DNA from 2 places in the Ilyobacter polytropus DSM 2926 genome. Region 2 is predicted to be linked to the other one. Evidence: riboswitches for the same ligand, from Rfam matches in the RefSeq annotation. Region 2 holds a riboswitch; the other holds the start of a gene.
What was found. Region 2 has a riboswitch for cyclic di-GMP ahead of ILYOP_RS14440 (hypothetical protein). Riboswitches for the same ligand answer to the same signal wherever they lie in the genome.
Positions count from the first base shown of each region.

Region 1: it holds a riboswitch for cyclic di-GMP, as region 2 does, so the genes downstream of both, ILYOP_RS11850 (ABC transporter substrate-binding protein) here and ILYOP_RS14440 (hypothetical protein) in region 2, are expected to answer to the same signal.

Region 1 is NC_014633.1:414,720-424,075, forward strand. Features, by position in the region: gene ILYOP_RS15305 (response regulator) at 1-102, shown strand, start outside; gene ILYOP_RS15310 (HD domain-containing phosphohydrolase) at 92-1,888, shown strand; gene ILYOP_RS16205 (HD domain-containing phosphohydrolase) at 1,929-3,419, opposite strand; gene ILYOP_RS11850 (ABC transporter substrate-binding protein) at 3,463-4,410, opposite strand; cyclic di-GMP riboswitch class I at 4,486-4,561, opposite strand; gene rfbA (glucose-1-phosphate thymidylyltransferase RfbA) at 5,002-5,904, shown strand; gene rfbC (dTDP-4-dehydrorhamnose 3,5-epimerase) at 5,891-6,463, shown strand; gene rfbD (dTDP-4-dehydrorhamnose reductase) at 6,460-7,311, shown strand; gene ILYOP_RS11870 (dTDP-glucose 4,6-dehydratase) at 7,308-8,468, shown strand; gene ILYOP_RS11875 (GDSL-type esterase/lipase family protein) at 8,522-9,013, opposite strand; gene ILYOP_RS11880 (uracil-DNA glycosylase) at 9,010-9,356, opposite strand, start outside.
Region 2 is NC_014634.1:520-9,875, forward strand. Features, by position in the region: gene ILYOP_RS14405 (hypothetical protein) at 1-1,173, shown strand, start outside; gene ILYOP_RS14410 (ParA family protein) at 1,174-1,908, shown strand; gene ILYOP_RS14415 (hypothetical protein) at 1,901-2,590, shown strand; gene ILYOP_RS14420 (nucleotidyltransferase family protein) at 2,684-2,965, shown strand; gene ILYOP_RS14425 (HepT-like ribonuclease domain-containing protein) at 2,946-3,362, shown strand; gene ILYOP_RS14430 (hypothetical protein) at 3,604-3,867, opposite strand; gene ILYOP_RS14435 (GGDEF domain-containing phosphodiesterase) at 4,359-6,011, shown strand; gene ILYOP_RS14440 (hypothetical protein) at 6,120-6,401, opposite strand; cyclic di-GMP riboswitch class I at 6,624-6,699, opposite strand; cyclic di-GMP riboswitch class I at 7,452-7,527, shown strand; gene ILYOP_RS15390 (HD-GYP domain-containing protein) at 7,646-9,136, shown strand; gene ILYOP_RS14450 (class I SAM-dependent methyltransferase) at 9,300-9,356, opposite strand, start outside.

The DNA.
Region 1 (9,356 bases), on a different replicon from region 2:
AGTCATAAGGGACGAATAGATGTTTCCAGTGAGGAAGGAAAGGGAACAACTCTGTCCATTAAGTTGCCTATAAGTACGGAAGGGGAAGATAATGAAGAATAAAATTCTTGTAATCGATGACGAAAAAATGATCAGAGAAGGTCTGAAAAAACTTCTTATGCTAGATGATTACGAGGTTCTTTTAGGCGAGGACGGAATTCACGGTCTTGAGGTCATTGAAAAAGAACATGAAAATATCCAGGTAGTAATATTAGATATAAAAATGCCGAGAATGGACGGAATGGAAGTCTTGCAAATAATAAAAAAGAACTATCCTGAGATAGAAGTAATAATAAGCACTGGCCACGGGGCAATAGAGACAGCAGTTCAGGCCTTGAGGTTTGGAGCTTTTGACTATACAAATAAACCTATAGAGTATGATGAACTGGTCTTGATAATTATGAGAGCTCTCGATAAGCAAAGAGTTGTGAGAGAAAAACAGGCAGCTGAAGATGCTCTAAGATTAAGTGAGGAAAAATACAGGACAGTAGTCGAGCAGGCAAATGACGGGATAGCCATTATAAAAGATGGGGTATTTGAGTATGTAAGTCCTCCCTTGGGAAAGATATTGAATTACACTGTTTCTGAGCTAGAAGGAAACTCTGTTATGAATAATATATCTTCAGATAGTGATTATGAGTTTAGGAATTACATGGACAGCGGCTTTACAGGGAAGTCGGAAATAGTATTCTTGAATAGAGATAAGGAAAAAATATATATAGAATTGAGCTCAGGGACTATCGAGTATAGGGGTAAAGAGGCTTATTTAGTAATTTTTAGAGATATAACAGAGCGAAAACTCTCAGAAGAAAAAATAAGATATTTAAGCTTTCATGATAGTCTGACAGGATTATATAACAGGGGTTATTTTGAAGAGGAGATGAAAAGACTCGACACAAAGAGACAGCTTCCAATAAGTATTATTGTCGGTGATGTAAATGGACTAAAACTCTCTAATGACGCTTTTGGTCACTATATCGGAGATGAACTGCTAAAGGCAGCAGCAGAGTGTATAAAAAAATCATGTCGCAAAGAAGATATCATCTCTAGATGGGGTGGAGATGAGTTTGTAATTTTACTTCCCACAGTTACAGAAACTAATGTCCAAAAAGTATGTGACAGAATAATGAATGAGTGTGAAAAATATGATGAGCTGCCTTTTAAGATAAGTATCTCACTTGGTGAAGCTACAAAGAATGATGAATCTCAGGATCTCAGGGAGATTTTAAAAACTGCAGAAGACAAAATGTATAAAAATAAATTGATGTCAGGTAAAAGCATGAGGAACTCTATAATAACTTCTCTAAAGACTACTTTATATGAAAATAGTTTTGAAACAGATGAGCACAGTGGAAGAATGATTAAACTGTGTAAAAAATTTGGAAAAGTTTTGGAATTGTCAAATTCTAAGATTGAAGAGCTGGTTGCCATCGCAACATTACATGATATAGGAAAGGTTGCCATACCTAAAGAGATACTTTCAAAACCTGGCAAGTTAACTTTAGAAGAGATGGAACAAGTAAAAAAACATTCTGAAATAGGATACAGAATAGCAAAATCATGCCCAGAAATATCCCATCTGGCAGAAGGAATATTAGGACACCATGAGAGATGGGATGGAGAAGGATATCCCAATAAACTTAAGGGTGAAAAAATTCCATATGAATCTAGAATAATTTCTATATTAGATTCATATGACGTAATGATCAGTGACCGCCCCTATAAAAGAAAAATGAATCAAAAAGAGGCGGAAAAAGAATTGAAACGTTGTGCAGGTACACAATTTGATCCTTGCCTAGTTGAAAAATTTTTAGAGCTATTAGAAGAGCAATCTCTGCTTGTAAGTTAAAAGAGGGTTCCATGTGGAACCCTTTTTTAACTTAATATAGTTATTCACCATCAGGATGATTATTATAGATTTCGTTGAATTTATGGTGTATTTTAGAAAAAGCGGAGAGTATATCAGGGTCAAAATGTTCAGGAGAAGTTCTTCCATCTCCTTCTAAAATTATTCTGACAGCTTCTTCGTGGGTAAATGCTTTTTTATATGGTCTTTTACTGACAAGGGCATCATAGACATCTGAGATGGCCATTATTCTGGCTGATAAAGGGATATCTTCTCCAGAAAGTCCTTCTGGATATCCTGATCCGTCCCATTTTTCGTGGTGAGAATAAGCAATCTCCTTGGCAAAAGACAGAAATGATTTATTCCCAATGAATTTTTCAGATTTTTCGATGGTCTCTCTGCCATAAATTGTATGTTTTTTCATTATTTCGAATTCCTCTTTTGTGAGGCCGCTAGGTTTTAAAAGAATGCTGTCTGATATACCTACTTTTCCAATATCATGTAAAGGAGCTGATTTAAACATCAACTCAATATTCTTTTGGGTGAGCACCTTAGAAAATTTTGGATTGTCTTTAAGATATTCAGCCAGTGTTTCAACGTAGTGCTGGGTCCTGAAAATATGACTTCCTGTTTCATTATCCCTGGTTTCGGCCAGGTAAGCCAGACTTCTAATTGTGATATCCTGGGTAAGTTTTAACTCCATATCTCGCTTATTTACTTTAATTTCAAGATTTTCATTATGACCTTTTAATTTATCATGAAGTAATTTTAACTCTTCATCTCTTGTTTTTATTTTTTTGGTCATGTTATTGAATTCCTTGATTAAAGGGTAAAATTCCCTTCCTTTAGATTCATCTACGTGATAGGAATAGTCTCCTTCTGAAACTGCCTGAGCCGCCTTATAGAGTTTTGAGGCGGGAATGAAAAGGCTAAAGGTCACTATCCCAATAATACAAAGCAAAAGCAGTATTACTATTATAAATTCTGTTTTAAGAAAAGAATTATTTAAATTCATTAAAAGTCCTTTTATAGAACCAATATCGGATTTTATATAAATAACTCCTGTGATATCGTTATTATTTATTATGCTATACCTACTTCCATTAACTGGAATGGCCATGACCAAAGTGTCGCTAGAAAAATCAGATTTTATATATTTAAGCTTTCTGCCACTGAAAAGATTATCTAAATTTTCAGTATGCAAACCGTCAGATTCATTAAAAATTATGTTTGAAGCGATAATATTTTTATTCTTATCATAGATTGTAATTTCCTTAATAAAACCACTAGCCCCTATACTTTCCGTCATACGCTGAAGATCATAGAAGTCATTGTTTTGCATCAAAATTGAACTTGATAAATTTACACTGTCCAGTATAGCAGAGATTTCTTTCTCTGTATTCGTTTGAATATAATCATAGAATAAATTTTGGTACAGAAAAGATGCTAAGATAGATACAGCAGTCATTGTGATAGCTATCCCTAAGATGATTTTTAGACAAAACTTTATAAAATTTTTCCTTATTATATTCATTTTATTCACCTGTTATTATTTTTTTGAAAATCTAAAGTTGAATTCAATCTGTAATATTATTGATTATTTCTTCAGAATAAATATCTATGGCATTTACTGGATCTTGCAAGAGGTTGTTTTTAAGTAAAAATTCATTTAGTTCATTTATATGGGTTTTTAATACTCCAGCAGAAAACATTGTTTTATTTTCATTAGGAGTAAAAAAATAAAAGCTATTATAAAAAGCCTGAAACTCTTTTACAGACATATTTTCTTTAGAGGCCATTAATTTATAGGCTTCATCTGGATTATTTATGACATATTCCTGTGCCTTATACCATGCATTTATGAGGACTTTATAATCTTCAGGTCTTTTTTCTAAAGTCTTAGTTTTAGCTATAATAGCATCGTTGTATCCATCGATATCTTCTGTAGTTATTGCCACCCTTCCATTTCCATTTTTAGCAGCCTGATTCATAAAGGGGTCATAGGTGAAGCATGCATCCACCTCGCCAGCTACAAAGAGCTTCATCGCTTTTTCAGATGTGGTGGAGATAATCTTTACATCTTTATCCGAAATCCCTATTTTTTCCAAGGCTTTGTACAACAAAAAATGTTCATCGGTAGCTACCTCTACAGCTATTTCTTTACCCTTTAGTTCTTTTAAATCGTTAATATAATTTTTTACTACGAGGCCGTCTGCTCCGTCTATACGGCTGGTAGTGAGTATTATTTTTCCATTCTCGCCTTTATTATGATTTCGCATTGTGTTCAAATAAGTAGAATGTGTCAAGTCTGTTTTTCCAGCATAAAGAGAAGCTATGGAGTCTGACCAGGTTGAAAATCTTATAATCTCAACAGGGATGTCTTCAAAGTATCCTTGTTCTTGTGCTATATACCATAGTTCACAGGGGGGCCAGCCATTAATGGAAATCCTTATGGGTTCTTTGTAAGCTTTACATCCGGTAAATAGAACTATTAAAAAGCAAAATAATAAGACAGTTTTCTTCATAGCTAAAAATCTCCTCAAAAATAAAATAAGTATGGAAAGAAATCCATACTTTAAAAAAGGGACAAAGAATTTTTCCTCGGGAACTGGCTGCCATTTTAAAGGCCCTATAGTTTTGCGTCCCATTGTTTCCAATGGTTTGCCGATATTTTTTTTAATATATTTCAAATAATTATAGCATATAATGATGAAAAAAACCATGTTAGACACAGTATTTTTGCTATCATTTTGGTTTTTTTTATCAAATTTTGTCTAACGTAAAACAAAGCCCATATCGGGTCTCTGTGCCGTAGAAAAGAATTGGTTTTACATCATTCCTGGCATTCCCATTTGTGGCATAGCTGGGTTATGGTTTCAGCAACAATTACTTTTGTGGTTAATATAAAACCGAAATAGAATCGGCATTCTGAATAGCTAATCTAATAAATGTTGCTGCGCTGAACTATGGCTTCAGAAAGGATTTTTATTTTTATACTAGCCGACTATTAGAATTAATTGGACAGATAATTTCAGTTAATGTACAATTATTCATATAGAGTGACACTTAATAATTTAATGCCAGATTTGAAATAAGTCAGATTTTCGGAGGGAATTATGAAAGGAATTATACTTGCTGGTGGGACAGGAACAAGATTGTATCCAGTAACTAAATCCATATCAAAACAGATAATACCTGTTTATGATAAGCCTATGATATATTATCCAGTATCGGTACTTATGCTAGCTGGCATAAGGGAGATACTTGTCATCTCAACGATGAGAGACATTTCTGTATTTAAAGAGTTGTTAGGTGATGGTTCTAACTACGGCCTTAAAATATCCTACGCTGTTCAGCAAGAACCCAATGGCCTGGCAGAAGCCTTTATAATAGGAGAAGAGTTTATAGGAAATAAACCTTGTGCCCTTGTTCTAGGAGACAATATATTTTATGGGCATGGTCTCACAGGTATGTTGAAAGAGGCTGCATCTATAAAAAATGGAGCCACTATTTTTGGTTATTATGTAAATAATCCTGAATCTTTCGGCGTTGTAGAATTTGATCAAATGGGAAGGGCAGTTTCATTAGAAGAAAAACCTAAAAACCCCAAATCAAATTATGTAGTTCCAGGACTTTATTTTTACGACAATACAGTTGTGGAAAAAGCCAAAAGAATAAAACCCTCTAAAAGAAATGAGTTAGAAATAACAGAGTTAAACAAAATGTATCTCAAAGAAGGAAAGCTAAAAGTATCAAATCTAGGAAGAGGTATGGCCTGGCTTGATACAGGAACTCATGATGCCTTGCTAGATGCAGCTAACTTTGTAAAAACAATACAAGCCAGACAGGGAGTTATGATCGCCTGTCTAGAAGAGATTGCCTACAATAACGGCTGGATTACCAAAGAACAATTGGGAAATCAGATCAAGCCCCTTATGAAGTCCCATTACGGTGAGTATCTTCTAAAACTTATAAATAAGGATAGATTAGAAACGAGGATAAATAATGACAAAATTTAAAATAACAGAAACGAAAATAAAAGATTTGATAATTATAGACCCAGTTGTATTAAGTGACCAGAGAGGTTTTTTCATGGAGACATACAACAAGAGATATTTTGAAAAACTAGGTTTTAACTTAGAATTTGTTCAAGATAATCACTCAAAATCAAAAAAAGGAGTTTTGAGAGGACTTCATTTTCAGAAAGAGCATTCTCAGGGAAAGTTAATAAGGGTAACAAGAGGAAGCATATGGGATGTGGCAGTTGATTTGAGGAAAAAAAGTCCGACTTTTGGTGTATGGCATGGTTTAATTCTAAGCCAGGAAAACAAAAAGCTTTTTTATATACCAGAAGGCTTTGCCCATGGTTTTTTAACCTTGGATGATGATACAGAGATACAGTATAAATGCACTGATTTTTATTATCCTGAGTTTGATTCAGGTATAAACTGGGATGACCCTGATATCGGCATAAAATGGCCCTTTAAAGAATTTGGATTAGAGGAAGAAAATCTGATTTTGTCAGAAAGAGACATGGATCAGCCTAGTTTTAAGGAGTATTTAGGAGGAGCAAAATGATTCTTTTAACAGGAGGAAAAGGTCAACTGGGCAGTGAGTTCCAGAAACTCTTTAAAAAACTCGGCGTAGAGTATATTGCCCCGGGACACAGGGAAATGGATATTACAGATATAAATGCTGTGAAAAACTTTCTCGATGGGAAAAATATAGATTTTGTAATAAACTGTGCCGCCTATAATGATGTTGATAGGGCTGAAATGGAACCGGAAAATTGTTTCGCAGTAAACTGCCTGGCACCTGAAAACTTAGCCTTAGAATCTAAAAAAATAGGAGCTGTTTTTGTGACCTATTCAAGTGATTTTGTATTTGACGGAGAAAAAAAGAAACCGTATACAGAATCTGATATTGTTAACCCGATGAGTGTTTATTCCAAATCAAAGGCAGAAGGAGAAAAACGTGTTTTTACTGCCTGTGACAAGATCTTTGTCATAAGAACCTCTTGGGTATTTGGTACGGGAAACAATAATTTCGTCAAAAATGTAATAAACTGGTCACAACAAAGAGGAAAAATAGAGCTGGTAGAAGATCAGGTATCTTCACCGACCTATGCAAAAGATTTAGCAGAATACTCTTGGAAACTTATAAATTCAGATAAATATGGACTTTATCATTTGTCTAATACCGGTACAGCCAGTAAGTATGAAGAGGGGAAGTATATATTGGAAAAAATTGGATGGAAGGGTGAATTATTAAAAGTAAAGACTTCAAAATTCAATCTTCCTGCCAAAAGACCCAGGTATTCAAAGCTTTCTAACCAAAAAGCAGAAAAAATTACAGGAAAGAAAATGCCTCAATGGAAAAATTCCATAGATAGATTTTTTGAAGAGATAAAGGAAGGGGATCTGTGAAAACTTATTTAATTACAGGGGGAGCCGGATTTATAGGGGCTAACTTTTTAAAATATATGCTTAAAAAATATGAAAAAATAAATATAATAATCTTGGATAAGCTCACTTATGCAGGAAACCTTGAGAATATAAAAGATAATTTAGAAGATCCTAGGGTGAGCTTTATAAAAGGAGATATATGCGACAGTGATATGGTAGGAAAGATATTTCAACAGGAAAATATTGATTATGTAGTCAATTTTGCAGCAGAATCTCACGTGGATAAAAGCATAGAAAATCCAGGCATTTTTCTTAAGACCAATATAATGGGTACACAAGTTTTATTGGATGCTGCCAAGGAGCATTGGTCTTTTGGAACAGATGAAAAAGGCTATCCTCTATACACTGAAGGAAAAAAGTTCGTCCAGATTTCTACCGATGAGGTCTATGGGGATTTAAAAATTGATTATCCTGACGGGAAAAAATTAAAAGTCAGATGTGAAGAAATAGAAGAGTTATTGAAAATAAGACCTGTAATACCCAAGACATTTGGAAAGGATTTTTTTACTGAAAAAACTTCAATTAATCCCAGAAGCCCCTACTCTGCATCAAAGGCATCTGCGGATATGCTTGTTAGGGCTTATCATGAGACTTATCATATACCTGTCAATATAACAAGATGTTCAAATAATTATGGGCCTTATCAATTCCCAGAGAAACTTATACCGGTGATTATAAAAAATATAATAAAAGGGAAAAAAATTCCAATATATGGAAATGGCAGACAGGTGAGAGACTGGCTTTATGTGGAGGATCATTGCAGGGGAATAGATATGGTTATAAATAATGGGAGAGACGGAGAAGTCTATAATATAGGGGGATTCAATGAAGAGCAAAATATAGACATAGCCAGAATCATAATAGACAAACTTTACTGTGTAATAAAAGAAAATCCAAAATATCAAACTATTTTGAAAACAGACTTGAAAACAATAAATTATGACTTGATAACCTTTGTAAAAGATAGACTTGGACATGATGTGAGATATGCTATTGATCCTAATAAAACAGTCAAGGAACTTGGATTTTACCCTGAAACAGATTTTTCATTGGGGATAGAAAAGACCATTATATGGTATCTTGAAAACTGGAATGTTTTTTCTTTAGGTAAGGAATAAAAATAATAAACTTTAATTTGCCAGAGGTCTAAACCTAAAAGATCTTTGGTATTTTATATATTTTTTAAAAGTTCATTATTGAGAAGTTGGTAACCCATTGATGATAGGTGAAGTCCGTCTGTATAGAGGGAAAGGTTTAAAGAACCCTCCTCATCAAAGAAAAGTTCTGATATATCTAAAAAAATCAGGTTGTTTTCTTTAGCTAGGTCCTCTATAAACCTGTTAATTTGAAGTATGTTTATAGAAAGTTTACCGTCTCCAACTGCAGGAAGAATTCCCATTAATATTATCTCATCAAAATTTTCCTTTAAAGAAGACATTATTTTATTATAAAAATCACAGGTCTTTTCAAATGGGAAATTCATCAGTATGTCGTTTATTCCAGCCATAAAAATCACTTTTTCAGCCTCTATACTTTTAACCTCATCGATTCTCCAAAAAATATCCCTGGTGGTATCGCCTGCTACCCCCATATTTATGATATTATTGTCCTTCAGTGGATTCCACTCTGTTATGCTGTCTCCAAGTAATATAGTCTTTTTCATATTTCTTCTCCCATTATCCAATCGATATCATTTTTTGTTTCAATAAACGAGACACCATTTAAAAAGTCTTGAGGATTATATAGTTTCCCGCAAATGGCCGGATGGTTATGTTTTACTATTTTTCCAGAAACAATAAATTTTTCAAATTTCTGGGCCTTTCCTCCCCACAAAAGGTAAGTGAGATTTGGATTCTTTTTCCCTATAAAACTCAAAAGTTTTTCTGTAAAAGGCTTCCACAGGTTTATATGTGCCCCGGCATTTCCTATTTTTGTGGTGAGTGCAGTATTGAGAAATATCACTCCCTCACTGGCCCATTCTTTGAATAGTTTGTCCGGTGATAAAA
Region 2 (9,356 bases):
GTAGAAAAAGCTCTTAATAACATGAAATTTACTGAATATTATTTTGAGACAGAAAATTCTAAGAAAGCTCAGCAGAGTAATTATATATTCGAAACGGACACTTTTAAGCTAATTAATTATCAAAAACTAAAAAATGGAAGAAAAACCTTTTATAAAATAATTCCTAGTTCTACTTTGCTTCAGAGAGCGCTGCAGAATAAAAATTATTTGTATTTTACAGAAAGTTCAAGAAGAGATATTTCTAAACATAGCAGGGCAGCATTGAGAATTTTTAGATATATAGGGAAAAAGAGATTCTCCAAGGTTCAAGATACATCTTCTTTGGAAGCATTGGCAATGGTTGTGCCTTATGAGGTAGAAACTAAGGTAACCAAGAAAACTAAAGCTGGAGAAAAGGAATACTATACCTGTAGAAGAAAAGAGATAAAAGCTCGAATAGAGGAACATATGAACCTACTAGTGGATTTGGGTTATTTAAAAAAATATAAAACTATTTACCATGGTGAAAAAAATTATGAGTTTTGGTATGAATTTGGAGAGAAGATGGGGATAATAACGACTCATACTCTTAAATTGGAGAATAAAAAACAAGTGAAATCAGCAGATGAAAAGAAGCCTGGTTCAAAAAACTCTTTTATTGAAGAAAGTATTAACAGGCTACAAAATGAGATAGACAAGTCCAAAAGAAATATATTTATATCTAAGGCGTGGAATAAAAGAGCAGACAATAAAATCAAAAAGATAGCAGTTGAGGATGGAGAAGAGTACGCTGTGCATATTTTGAAGACAGCATATAAAAACCTTAAACAGGATGTTAGAACTACTCTAGTCCAATATATCAATGGGATAATAAAAAACATTCCTAAAAATGAATATTATGAAAAAATGATAGAAAAAAACCTTGGAACATCAGAAGCTCTAGAACCTCTAGAGCCTCAGAGTAAAACTTATAAAAACGAGAAAAATTTTTCAGATGAACAGGGAGACCCTATGACTGAAATTTTACATGGTATGTACTTAAAAATGAAGGATGAAGAGCAGGAGGCTTTGAGAAAAAGAGCTAGAGAGCTTTATCTTATGGAAACCAACTCAAAATCGTTTAATGGAGTGCATGAAAAAATATTTAAGAACTTGGAAAAAAATTATATTATTAGAATAATCAAGGGGGAGTAGATGAAAGTAATATCTATTTTGAATCAAAAGGGTGGCGTAGGAAAGAGTACTACTGCTGTAAATCTTTCTGTTGCTCTTAGTAAGTTAAATAAAAAAGTTTTATTAATAGATCTAGATCCTCAGGGGGATAGTACAGATACCTCTGGAATTATAGATGAACAGGAAAATACAACTCTTGAATTTCTCCTTGATGGGACAGATAGTAGAATAAAGACAGATCATTATGATGTAATTCCAGCAGATATATCTTTGGCCGGATTTGATCTGTCAGTAGCGAATAGAATAGCAAGAGAAAGCATACTAAAAAGTTCAGTAAACAATTTTAAGGATGAGTACGACTTTATCTTATTAGATTGTCAACCAAGTCTATCTTTATTGCCTCTGAATGCCCTAGTAGCCTCAGATTTAGTATTGGTTCCTATGATGGCTGAGAAATACAGCACAAAGGGGATAGATGCACTTTTGAACACCATAGAAGAGGTTAAACCCCTCAATGAGAATTTAGACTATAAATTTTTGATAACCAGGTATAATAAAAGTTTTTCCCATAATGTAGCCTTAGAGAAGGAAATAAGAGAAATTATCGGAGATATAACTTTGACTACTTTGATTAGGCAGGATGTGAAGATATCTAACTCACAGCTGGAATCTACGAATATTTTTGACTATGATAGTAAGAGTAAGGCTGCTAAAGACTATAGCCAGCTGGCGGAGGAAGTGATGAGTCTTGGGTAGAAAAACATCGGGATTGTTGAGCATAAGAGAAAAGAGTGAAAAATTAAAAGAGAAGTCCAGTAACTTAGAAAAAGTTACTGGTAACACAGTGTTACCAGTAAAACTGGAGGAAGATTTTAAAATCACAGAAGATAAAGAAACAAATGAGTTTCTAGTTAAAAAATCCATAGAAGTTTTAAGAATACAGGCAAAGGCTTCGGTAGACTTAGGAAAGGTATTCAAAGAAGTTCACGAAAAACTAGCTGGAGACAACCATCATAATGGTGTTTATACAGTATGGTTAGAAAAAAATGGATTTAACAAAATGACTGCTATTAGACACCGAAGAAGGTATGAACTTTATACTATGGTAAACTCAGAAAAGGGAAAAGCCTTTGTAGCTACTTTACCAGTAAGAATCATAGATTCTATCTACAGGCAGGAAGATATTAGTGGTATAGCGGCGACAATTACCGAAGGAATAACGAGAAAAGAGTTAGAGAACATGATAGCAAGCCCAGAAATATTTGAAGGGGTGGATATATTGCCTTATGATCCCAAAGAAGCAGAAAAATTGTACAGTGAAATAGGTAATATATATAAAAAAGTTTCCCTTGATAAAATTTCTGAAGATAATAAAGATGCTTTTGAAAAGGATATGAAGAGAATAGAAAAGATTCTTTCAAAGTGGTCTTCTAGTTAGAGAAGCAAAATAGTTTAGTGGTAACACAGTGTTACTAGTAAAAAAATCATTCAAATGAAGATAGGTGATCATAACTGAAGGGGGCTAATATCAATGACACTTGAAAATTTTAGGAATTTTCTGATAAAAGAAAAAATTTTTGATAAATATGCTCTTGAAAAAATTGGAGTTTTTGGTTCTTTGGCAAGAGGCGAAGATGGTAATGATATAGATATTTTGGTTGAATATCTCAATTATAAAAAATGGATCTCCATAAAAAATGATTTAGAGAATAATTATCATCTTCATTTGGACGTTGTTTTAGAGAAGTATGCCAATCCGATTGTTTTAATGAGAGCTAAAAAGGAGATTGTTTATGTCACCAAATATAGCTAATGATCTATTATATATTTTAAGTATTTTAGAGAGTATTGGAAAACTATCTGAGTATACAAAAGGCTATTCAGATGCGGAAGAGTTTTTTGAAGTGGTAAATCAAATGCCATTCAATGCATCCCTCTCTTTATTGGTAAATATAGGAGAAGCCTCTGGAAAAATGAGTAAGGAACTTCGAGAAAAGCATGTAAATATTCCTTGGAAAACCATGAAAAATTTTAGAAATAGAGTGGCTTACGACTACGTGAATCTGAATATATTTATTATTTCCGATGTAATCAAAGATAAACTTCCGTCGATATTAGAAAATTTAGAAGACATTGTTTCAGTAGAGCTAAATAACAAAAAATTTATTTTGGAAGAATATCAAGATGCATATAGGCAACAGGTTTTATAAGCATGTGAGATTTTAGAAGATCAACTCTAAAATTAGATAAAAATGAAATTATAAATAATTTAAGAGAGGAAATTTAGCCTCTCTTTTTTTGGGTTTAGAGACCTTACAATCTTCATAGACTTTTGCAGTGGATTCACTTTTAGGTATAGAAACGTCTATTTATTTACAGTTGGACAATTTCGTCTATGTTATTTTTCCAAATTTTCTGATGACAATTTAAATTTGTTACTAAAACAAGCTCCTACAATTTTTCTACGTTTATTTTTCCTGGTTTTCCCTTAAAAATGCGTATTGCTGAGATCACAACGAGATATAAGAAGACTGATCTCAAACCTGTAATTAAACTTATTTTGAATAAGCTAATAGTATCAAAATTTTCTATGTAAATTAAGTAAAGAGGAGCCATCATAGAAAAAATCAATATAAAGAACAACAAAAATATTTTCAAAGAGTTTATAAATGCCTCTTTTAGATTTTTGACCCTAAAAAAACTCTTCTTACTCATGACGATCCCTCCAATCAATTTTTATTTTGAATATTATTCGTTTAGTATCAAAAAGATCCTCTTTTGAGTGTGCTTTTGTTGATGATACTGGAGATACTGCTTTGACGTTTTTCCAGATAAGCATTTAGCTCACATTTAGAACCATTAAGGACAATTGCAAAACGAATCAAGTTTTTTCTCTATTTAGTATAAAAAAAATTCTATAATTAGCATAACTAACCTTTTCGGAAAAGCTTTGTGTTAGGATAGAGAGAAAAAAATAGATTAACTAACTGCAACTTTCGCATAATAACCGACTTTCAAACTTTATATCGTAAAGCCTATAAGAACCAAGAGCTTCCATGAAAATACATATATCACTATTTCGCCATATATTTTTCAATAATTTTGGTGTATTATATAAATGAAGTTACTCAGTTATAAAAATACAAACTTTTGATTTTGAAAACCTCTTTACTTGCTAAGAAATAAATTCTGAAGGAGCTAACTTTATGGATTTAATTACTATAATAGAGAAGATAATTTCTTGGAAAAAAACCAGTATTTTTCGAAAGATACTGTTGATAGCCTTAATGGTATCTATTCAACTTTTTATAACTTTTATGATTTATAGTTCGGGGGGAACGAAAACAGCATTTGCATACTTTGTCCTTTTAATTGTCATATTAGGAGGATGCTTTTTTGGACCTATTGGAGGAGCTTTTTTAGGAATAACTGGTGGATTTTTCTTAGGCCCTTTTATGCCAGCTGATGCTACTCTCATGGTTATGCAAGAAACATTCGACTGGGGTTTCAGGTTTATTTTCTATGTAGTTGTAGGTTTTTTTTCAGGAAAAGGTATTAGATATCTTCTTGATATTATAGAGAACCTAAGCTCAGCCACTTTGTATCAACCTATTACGAACTTACCAAATAAAAAATATTTTGAGAAAATGGATATGAAGTGGGATTATCATGATCGTGTTGCAGTTATAAAGTTTGAAGAGTACTATAAAATGATAGAAAGTTATGGTGAGGATTATGCAAATGATTTTATAAAAAAAATATCCTCCATCTTTGTAGAAATCTTCAATGATGACAGAAGAATAGCTGATAGACCTAATGTATTTCATCTTGACGAAGATAAGCTTGCAGTTGTGTTCTCGGAATTAGAAACTAAAGATAATTTTAAAAATGTGTTTAAAAGAATATATCGTTCTATAAAATCGAAAGAGCTTAATCACTTTCCAGGTGTGTTTATAGGAATAAGCGAATGCAATGAGAGTAATACTAAAATTATTCAGAATGCTGAAACAGCAAGAAGGTCTGCCAGGAAAGATCTAAAGCTTTATAAGATATATTCTCCTAAATTAAGTGAAAAATCTAATGAAAATTTTGACCTTTCAATGGAGATTCCACGAGCTTTAAATGAAAGACAGTTCTTTTTATGTTATCACCCCAAAATAAACCTTAGATCTGGAGAGGTTGAAGGAATAGAGGCTCTAATAAGATGGAACCATGCTGAAAGAGGATTTATTGCACCTGATAATTTCATTCCTCATATAGAAAAGACCTCAATGATAAATAAGGTTACTGAGTGGGTATTGAAAACTTCTTTTTCAGAAATAAAAAATATGGAGAGTGAAAATATAGATGTGAACGTATCTGTCAATATTCCACTTAAAATACTAGAAAATCCAATAATAGTGAGATATCTTAAGTCTTATAAAAAAAAGCAACTTCCCCTTCAAAAATTAGAGTTAGAAATTCTTGAAAGAGATAATGTAGAAGATTTTGAGATCACTGCATCGGCAGTAAAAACTTTAAAAAAAATGGGTATTTCTTTTTCACTAGATGACTATGGAACAGGCTACTCCACACTGTCATATATGCAGAATCTACCATTTGATAAAATAAAAATTGACAGAATGTTTATAAAAGACATAGAAACTAACGGCAACACCAGAGAGATTGTTCGTTCAACAATTGGTATAGTACATATTTTGGGCATGGAAGTTGTAGCTGAAGGTGTAGAGACAAAAGAAACAGTTGAGATTTTAAAAAATATGGGATGTGATTACGCTCAAGGATATTATTATACGAAACCTCTTGCATATAGAGAGTTTATAGATTGGCATAAGAAATATAAAGCTTCTGAAGTATAATTTAAGTTCTTTTATTAAAAAAATCATTGCCTTTAGAAACCCTAATGTAGGGTTTCTTTTTTATGTTGTCTAATTTATTTCTATTATTTAAGTGCATAAGAACCATTTTCAAGAGAGTATAATTCCCTCTATGTTTACAACTTCGAATTTTAGTGAAAAGAAAAGATTGGACATTTCAGTGCAACCAATACCTTTATTTTTTTTAACATCATCGATATCAATATCTAAAAGATTTCCCTTTTTAAAACTTTGTAATGTGCAATTTCTACATTTCTCCGAATTAGGATTGTGGCACCCGTAACCTTTTAATAATAGTTTACTGTTTTTAATTAGGTATAAAATTTTCACCTCACTATTAAAATCTTTTGGAAAATTAATGTTTAAAACCATCGATACCTCCTTTTTTTATCATATTACGTGTGTTGTGTATGGAAAAAAGTTTTCTATAAACTGCTAAATTGAAATGCATGACTTTCTTTAAACTGTTATTTGAATTTTCTTTAATTATAAGATTAGTATAGTTAGATTTTTCTAGCTTTGAGAATTAACTAAAAATGTCGAAATAAAAAAGCATAGCTTACCTAGCTATGCAAAAAATAGAAAAACCCTTTTTTCTGCAACTGGCTACCATTTTAAAGGCCCTATAGCTTTGCGTCCTAACGTTTCCATTAGTTTGCCAAATAATTCACTTGAAAGATATCTTCTTTGTTTTATATCTTTTCCTTTTTTATAACTACATATTTTAGTAATTTAATTGCACAAAGGGTTTTTACTGATATTGCAGTCAACATTTCAAAATCGAATTATTTTGAACTTTTGTGCTTTACAAATAAAAAAAGCCAGACACGGTAGATGTCCAGCTTAGAATTTTGGGGTGGCAGCCATCTTGGGGAGATGGCTGCCGGCTAATACTCTTGTTTGAATTGGAAAAGTTTCGACGTCAATTATTTTAGCATAAAATTATAATGTGATAAACCTACCTTTTAGCTATACACTTATTGTATATAATTTTGTGAGTTAAAAAATCTCAATATAATTACAAAACCCCAGGAAATTATACCTGAGGCTTCGATAAGTGGGAATCTTTTAGGGAAAAAATCATCTTAGAGATTTGAAGACTAAATCATAATTGATTCAATATTAACTTAACATTAAATAGTATTTTTCCTTTTTTTTAATAACGAATGTAACTATATTTCTCAGGCAAAAAATTTCCATGTAAATTTTTATGTGGATATAAATTCAGCTTTAAACGGTTTTTAACAAATTATTGGACAAGAAAAAAGGTTGTTGTTGTGAAATAGTCTCAGTTAGTTTCAGAGGTTCTATAGAGACTATAAAATCTATCTAGAGTAGCTATTGAATGTTAGATTGAATGGTTAAATATTATGTATAGGGTATACTTTTTAATAAAAAAATGTTATACTCGTATTTATAAAACTATATTAATAGCAAACCATTGGAAACGATGGGACGCAAAGCTATAGGGCCTTTAATGTGGCAGCCAGTTACCAAAGAAGAAAATTCTTTGTCCACTATTTAGAGTATGGGTTTCTTGCCATATTTTTTTTATTTTTTGTGAAGAATTATAATTTAAAAAAATATTGATAACAGGATTTGAAGTAGGTAGAGAGATGAATATAATAAGAAAAGCCTTCGTTTCATTATATGTAAAAATTGCATTAGGAATATTAGTGGCAGTAACTTCTGCAATTTTTTTGGTTTCATATCTTCATAATGATTTTATTTTTAATTACATAGATACCACTACTGAAAATCAAATTTGTTCTATTTTAGACAGTGCAAATATCTCAAGTTCAATCTTTATTCAAAACGGAGAGTTTAATGACCTTCAGAGAATGGTGGAAAAGATTGCCTCCCATAACTTCATAAAAGAAGTTAAGGTCTACGATAAAAATAAAAAAATTATAGCTTCAGGTACTGGCTATAAAGGTGATGATAATTCAGGGAGTAAAATTTTAGACGAGCTACTAAATGGACAAATACTTGAATATAAAAAATCAAACTTTTCTGAAAATGTCTTCGATATGGCTATTCCAATAAATGAGGTTGGATATAGCAGCATACAAGAAAATGGAATAATTGGAGTCCTTTGCATAAAAGTTGATCTTGGATCTGTAAAAGGCTTTTTTAAACATTTACATTATGATTTTCTTAAAACTATTTTTACAATAGGAGCATTATTTTTATCTGGCATTATTAGTTTGTTATCATTTAAATTATTCACTCCAATTTCAAAGCTTTACAAGGCGGCTCAGGCCATCTCAGAAGGTGATTATAGGCATGTTGTAGATGAATATAGTGAAAGAGAGTTTTATCCTATAATTAAGGGATTCAACAATATGACGGAAAAAATAAGAACAAGAGACGAAGAATTGAAATCACTTCATAAAAAATTGGAAGATCACAATGAACACCTGGAAACTATTGTAACTGAAAGAACAAGTGAATTGAAATTAACGCAAGACATCACAATCAGAAGTCTTGCCAACTTGGCCGAAACTAGAGATAACGAGACAGGAAGTCATATTTTTAGAACTCAGCATTATGTAGAGACACTGGCAGAATATCTTAAGGAAAATCCAAAATTTTCAGAAGAACTAATGTCAAAAAATATTGAATTGATGTTCAGATCTGCACCGCTGCACGATATTGGAAAAGTAGGAATACCAGATAACATTCTCTTAAAACCCTTTGGTCTCACAAAAGAAGAATTCGAGATAATGAAAAAGCATACTACTTACGGCAAAGAAACTATTGAAAAATCTGAAAAATTTATTGGAAATAAGTCATTATTGTCTTTTGCTAAGGAGATTGCATTCTCCCACCATGAAAAATGGAACGGTTCAGGTTATCCAGAAGGTTTGGTTGGAGAAGAGATTCCATTGTCAGCTAGGATTATGGCAATAGCGGACGTATATGATGCATTGGTCAGTCAAAGACCGTATAAAAAAGCATTCACCCATGATGAGGCAGTTAGAATAATATTAGAGGGAGACGGCAGAACTTCTCCAGAACATTTTGATCCCGACATACTAACTGCATTTTCTAAAATTCATCATAAGTTCGATGAAATCCATAAAAAACATCCTGATGAAGAGTAAAAACAGTTAAAATATCAACAATATAAAGTGATATATTTTGATTTAAAAAGGGATTCCAGTTGGAATCCCTTTTTAAATTCATAGTTTAATTCAAATCTACAACACGAAATTCTCGATATATATTTTTTAAATACGAGCGCCAACACTGACTTTTGTAATTTGGTCATTCTAACTTCTTGTAAACGGCAAAGAAATGAGGAACAGGTGGTTCTTGGGTATC